Tolumonas auensis DSM 9187: one gene and its partner. The protein of the gene in region 1 interacts with the protein of each later gene in a pairwise test. Links are inferred from orthologs where the notes say so. Each region holds a gene or a part of one and is shown in the gene's direction. Other genes may lie near its edges.

Region 1 (3,329 bases):
CAGCTCAACACGTTGGCTAAAAGAACATTTTGATGACAAGTATGTGCAGCAGGCACAAAAACAGGGGCTGCGATCCCGTGCTGTATTTAAAATTGATGAGATTCAGCAAAAAGACAAATTGATCAAACAAGGCATGACGGTCGTAGATCTTGGTGCCGCTCCCGGAGGCTGGTCACAGTTCTGTGTTGAACAGGTCGGACCTCATGGCAGGGTGATAGCATGCGATATTCTACCTATGGATCCAATCGCCGGCGTAGATTTTCTACAGGGCGATTTCCGTGAAGAGGCAGTATTAAGTGCATTGCTGGGACGGGTTGGCGAACAGAAAGTGGATATTATTCTTTCTGATATGGCACCCAATATGTCCGGAACTCCGGCTGTGGATCAGCCACGGTCGATGTATCTGGTGGAACTTGCGCTGGAAATGTGTAAACAGGTTCTGGCTGCCAAAGGCAGCTTTGTGGTAAAAGTGTTTCAGGGTGCTGGTTTTGAAGAGTACCTAAAGGAAGTCAGATCATTGTTTTCTGTGGTCAAAATTCGTAAACCTGATTCATCACGATCCCGTTCGCGGGAAGTCTATATTGTGGCTACAGGTTTCAAACTGTAGTAACCTGAAACTATCTTAGCCATCAATTGCGAGGTTAGAGAATTGAGTGATATGGCGAAAAACCTGATCCTGTGGTTAGTTATCGCAGTAGTACTGATGTCATTGTTCCAGAGTTTTAGTCCCAGTGATAACTCAGGACGGCAGTTGGATTATTCCAGTTTTGTCCGTGATGTGGCACAAGATCAAATTCGTGAAGTGCACATTGATGGCAAGGTAATCAATGGTCAGAAGCGTGACGGTGAGAAATTCACGACTGTTATGCCGATGCAGGATAATCAGCTGATTAATGATTTGCTGAATCATAACGTTCGCGTTGTTGGTGATAAACCTGAAGAGCCTAGCTTGCTGGCAAGCATTTTCATTTCCTGGTTCCCAATGCTTCTACTGATTGGCGTATGGGTATTCTTCATGCGTCAGATGCAAGGCGGTGGCGGAAAAGGCGCCATGTCTTTTGGTAAAAGCAAAGCGCGGTTGATGGGTGAAGATCAGATCAAAACGACTTTTGCTGATGTCGCAGGGTGTGATGAAGCTAAAGAAGAAGTGAAAGAGCTGGTCGATTATCTGCGGGATCCATCCCGGTTCCAGAAACTGGGCGGTAAGATACCTAAAGGTATCCTGATGGTCGGTCAACCGGGTACAGGTAAAACTTTGCTGGCAAAAGCGATTGCTGGTGAAGCTAAAGTCCCGTTTTTCTCCATCTCAGGTTCTGATTTCGTAGAAATGTTCGTTGGTGTCGGTGCCTCCCGTGTCCGTGATATGTTCGAACAAGCGAAGAAAGCATCTCCGTGCATTATCTTTATCGATGAAATTGATGCAGTAGGTCGTCAGCGTGGTGCAGGTCTTGGTGGTGGTCACGATGAACGTGAGCAAACACTGAACCAGATGCTGGTTGAAATGGATGGTTTTGAAGGTCACGAAGCTATCATTGTGATTGCGGCAACTAACCGTCCTGATGTACTTGATCCTGCATTACTGCGTCCGGGCCGTTTTGACCGTCAGGTTGTTGTTGGCTTGCCGGATGTCCGTGGTCGTGAACAGATCCTGAAAGTTCATATGCGCAAAGTGCCACTGGGTGATGATGTTGATGCATCACTGATTGCTCGTGGTACACCGGGTTTCTCCGGTGCCGATTTGGCCAACCTGGTCAATGAAGCCGCTCTGTTTGCTGCACGAGGTAATAAACGTCTGGTTAGCATGGCTGAATTCGAGCGTGCGAAAGATAAGATCATGATGGGTGCCGAACGTAAGTCCATGGTGATGTCTGAATCAGAAAAAGAGATGACGGCATATCATGAGGCAGGTCATGCCATCATTGGTCGTCTGGTACCGGAACATGATCCAGTCTATAAGGTATCGATCATTCCTCGTGGTCGTGCCTTGGGTGTAACCATGTATCTGCCGGAACAGGATCGTTGGAGTCATTCAAAGCAGTATCTTGAGTCAATGATCTCCAGTCTCTACGGTGGCCGTTTAGCCGAAGAAATTATCTATGGCAGTGAAAAGGTAACTACCGGCGCATCAAATGACATTGAACGTGCCACTGAATTAGCCAGAAAAATGGTGACACAGTGGGGGATGTCTGATCGGTTAGGTCCAATGCTGTATGCAGAGGAAGACGGTGAAGTTTTCCTGGGTCGGTCAATGGCCAAAGCGAAGCATATGTCTGATGATACGGCTCGTATTATTGATACCGAAATCAAACAGATCATCAACCGTAACTATGATCGCTCAAAACAACTGTTATTAGATAACATGGATGTTTTACATGCGATGAAAGATGCGTTGATGAAGTATGAAACCATTGATGCACATCAGATTGATGATCTAATGTGCCGCAGAGAGGTGCGGTTACCTGCGGATTATGAGCGTGATTATAATTCGCAGAACGGCGGCGGTGCAGCTACAACAGGCACTGAAAGTAACTCTGCTAATAACGACAGCAATAATAGCTCAACACCTTCTGATACCTCGCATTAGTATTGTTTAGCATTAACCCCAGACAGTTAGTCTGGGGTTTTTTTATTGGAGAAAAATGATGATATTGACTGGCTGTGGACGTGATCTGGATCTGTCGCAACCAAGAATCATGGGGATCCTGAATATAACTCCAGATTCATTCTCTGACGGTTCTCATTTTAATCAACTGGATAAAGCCCTGTTTCGAGCAGAACAGATGGTGGCTGAAGGCGCGGATATTATTGATGTTGGCGGAGAGTCAACCCGGCCAGGTGCAGCTTATGTGTCTGAACAGGAAGAACTGGATCGTGTTGTTCCGATCATTGAACAGTTGTCCCGTAAACTGAATGTTATGATCTCTGTCGATACCTATAAGCCAGCAGTTATGGCAGAAGCCTGCCGTGCCGGTGCTCATCTGATTAATGATATCAAAGCATTACAGGAAGAAGGTGCGCTGAATGTTGCTGCTGCAAGCGATGCACTAATCTGTCTGATGCATATGCAGGGCGATCCGGAAACCATGCAACAGCAACCAGCTTACACAAATGTGATCACTGAAGTGTCATCCTTCCTCAATAACCGGGTGAATGCTTGCCTTCAGGCCGGCATCTCAGCTGAAAAGCTGATTCTCGATCCTGGCTTTGGGTTTGGTAAAACATTAGAGCAAAACTATGAGCTGCTGGGCCGAATGAAAGAATTAGATTTTCAATATCCGGTCTTGGTTGGCATGTCACGCAAAAGCATGATCGGAAACTTTCTGAACTGT
Region 2 (3,185 bases), 140 kb from region 1 along the record:
CGCCAGCGCAGGAGCGAAATCTCGAACGGATGTTCGAATGTCGTGTGCTTGATCGCACCACACTTATCCTTGATATTTTTGCCCAGCGGGCCCGGACGCATGAAGGTAAACTTCAGGTAGAACTGGCGCAATTGCGTCATATATCCAGTCGTCTGGTTCGTGGCTGGACACATCTTGAGCGTCAGAAAGGCGGGATTGGTCTGAGAGGGCCGGGTGAAACACAGCTGGAAACTGATCGTCGGCTTATCCGGGAAAAGATCTCTAATATTCTGGGTCGGTTGGAAAAGGTTGAGAAACAGCGTGAACAGGGGCGTCGTGCCCGGGTGCGGAATGCGATCCCTGTCGTGTCTCTGGTGGGATATACCAATGCCGGTAAATCCACATTGTTTAACCGCATGACTCAATCTAAGGTTTATGCGGCGGATCAGTTATTCGCCACACTTGATCCGACTTTACGCCGGATTGAACTGGAACGGCTCGGTCCGGTGGTATTGGCGGATACAGTTGGATTTATACGACACCTGCCACATGATCTGGTTGCAGCATTTAAAGCCACATTGCAGGAAACCCGTGAAGCTGATTTACAGTTGCATGTGATCGATTGTGCCGATGAACGAGTACAAGATAACATGGCACAGGTAAATGAAGTTCTGCACGAAATCGAAGCCGATGAAGTGCCTCAGCTGCTGGTGTATAACAAAGTTGATTGTCTTCCCGAAGGAATACCTCGGATTGAGCGAGATGACACAGGCAAGCCTGTTGCTGTATGGTTATCCGCGCTAACGGGTGAGGGGACCGATCTACTGTTGACGGTGCTAGATGAGTTATTGAGTGTTCAGATTGTTGAGCATCAGCTCAAACTACCTGTATCAGCAGCCCGTTTACGCAGCCGGTTATATGAACTTAAGGCAATACAGCGTGAAAATTATGCCGAAGATGGTAATTGCATCGTGCAAATCCGTCTTTCTGAAGTGGAATGGCTGCGTCTTGTGAAACAAGAAGGACCGGATATTCTTAACTTCATCGTTAAGCAATAATGTGTTAATTATTTGTATATTAGACACAATATGAGAATCAACGGAGACTCGAATGGCCTGGAATGAGCCTGGAAACAATAATGACAAAGACAAAGATCGAGACCCCTGGAAGAACACAGGGAAAAGTCAGATCCCGCCTGATCTAGATAAACTGCTGAAAAGTGTCAGGGAGCGATTGACCGGCACATTTGGTGGTCAGAGTTCAGGCGGCAGTACTGGTCTTATTATTTTTGCTTTACTGGCAGTTGTGATTTGGATCGGTAGTGGTTTCTATACTATTGAAGAAGCTGAGCGTGGTGTCGTGCTGCGTTTCGGTAAATATCACGAAACAGTCGATCCCGGTTTGCGCTGGAAATGGACCTTTGTCGACAAGGTGATACCTGTTGATGTGGAATCTGTTAAGTCCATGCCATCTTCCGGGTTTATGCTGACGCAGGATGAAAACGTTGTCCGTGTCGAAATGGATGTGCAATACCGTGTTGTTAATCCGCGTGAATATCTGTTTAGTGTGACTGATGCTGATAACAGCCTGCGGGAAGCGACCGACAGCGCATTACGCTATGTTGTGGGTCATACCAGTATGGATGATTTGCTGACCCGGGGACGTGAGAAGGTTCGTCAGAATACCTGGCAGGTACTGGAAGAAATCGTTGAACCTTACCGCATGGGGCTTGCCATCGTTGATGTGAACTTCTTGCCGGCGCGCCCGCCGGAAGAAGTTAAAGATGCTTTCGATGATGCTATTTCTGCTCAGGAAGATGAACAACGTTTCCTCCGTGAAGCAGAAGCCTATGCGCGTGAAACAGAACCAAAAGCGCGTGGACAGGTTAAGCGACTGGAAGAAGAGTCTCTGGGCTATAAAGAGCAGGTGGTATTAAGAGCTACCGGTGAAGTTGCCCGCTTTAACCAGTTATTGCCGGAGTATATTGCAGCACCACAACTGACGCGTGAACGCTTGTATCTGGACACGATGGAAGAGTTATATCAGAAGACAAATAAAGTGCTGATTGATGTTCCTAAAGGAAACAATAATGTTATTTATCTGCCTCTTGATAAAATGAATGCAACACAGACAAACACCAGAAAAGACAGTATGACCCCGTCACTCTCTTCGACTGTAAATAATACGCAGTCAAATACACCTACAGAGAATGACAGCGGCACTGATAGCGTAACTGACAGTCAGCCTTTACGTGATAGCAGCCGTACGAGCGGGAGATACTAATGAAAAATTATATTCTGATTGGTTTGGCTGCCGTAGGCATGCTGGCATCTTCTTCACTGTTTGTGATTGACGAAAGCCAGCGCGGTATTGTCGTGCAGTTTGGTAAAGTCATTCGTGAAGGCGATAGTGATATTCCAAAGGTATATGAGCCTGGCTTACACTGGAAATGGCCTTTCATTGATGATGTCCGTAAGCTGGATTCCCGTATTCAGACATTGGATGGACAGGCTGATCGCTTTGTTACCTCTGAGAAAAAAGATCTGATTATTGATTCTTATGTGAAATGGCGAATTGAAGATTTCTCCAAATTTTATCTGGCAACCGGCGGTGGTAGCCGTGTTCAGGCGGAATCTTTGCTGAAGCGTAAAATCAACAACGGATTACGTTCTGAAATTGGTGGCCGTACTATCACTGATATTGTATCTGGTCAGCGTACTGAGGTAATGGAGGATACATTACGTCAGATGGCCCGATCTTCTGAGCTGGGTATCAAAGTTGTTGATGTGAAGATAAAACAGATCAATCTTCCGCTGGAAGTATCTAACTCTATCTATCAGCGTATGCGGGCCGAACGTAATGCAGTAGCACGTGAACATCGCTCTCAGGGTAGAGAACAGGCAGAAATGTTACGGGCTACTATCGATCGCCGTGTCACCGTCATGATTGCGGAAGCAGAGCGTAAAGCGCGTGAGACCCGCGGTCAGGGTGATGCTCAGGCAGCTAAAATTTATGCAGAAACATACCGGAAAAATCCGGAGTTGTTCTCATTCCTGCGTAGTCTGGATGCTTACAAAAACAGCTTCAATAGTGGTAAGGATTTCATGGTCCTGAGTACCGAAAATGATTTCTTTAAATACCTTAAAAACTCACAGCCAGTGACTGCAAAATAAACGGTTATACAGTAAGAGGGCGGAAGCCCTCTT

Evidence for each region.
Region 2: the proteins of ftsH (region 1) and hflK interact in binary tests that used the Escherichia coli proteins (3 or more experiments, as listed by UniProt). The link is inferred for Tolumonas auensis DSM 9187 from one-to-one orthologs.

What each region holds. Positions count from the first base shown.
Region 1 is NC_012691.1:2,470,587-2,473,915, reverse strand. The notes cover bases 119-3,116. They hold ftsH (ATP-dependent zinc metalloprotease FtsH), read left to right. Parts: upstream 119-649; coding sequence 650-2,584; downstream 2,585-3,116. Other genes in these bases: folP (dihydropteroate synthase), read left to right, coding at 2,643-3,116; rlmE (23S rRNA (uridine(2552)-2'-O)-methyltransferase RlmE), read left to right, coding at 119-607. In the rest of the region: more of rlmE, read left to right, coding at 1-118; more of folP, read left to right, coding at 3,117-3,329. UniProt on the Escherichia coli protein: Acts as a processive, ATP-dependent zinc metallopeptidase for both cytoplasmic and membrane proteins. Plays a role in the quality control of integral membrane proteins.
Region 2 is NC_012691.1:2,608,064-2,611,248, reverse strand. What follows is about bases 322-3,175. They hold hflK (FtsH protease activity modulator HflK), read left to right. Parts: upstream 322-1,089; coding sequence 1,090-2,262; downstream 2,263-3,175. Other genes in these bases: hflC (protease modulator HflC), read left to right, coding at 2,262-3,152; hflX (ribosome rescue GTPase HflX), read left to right, coding at 322-1,037. In the rest of the region: more of hflX, read left to right, coding at 1-321.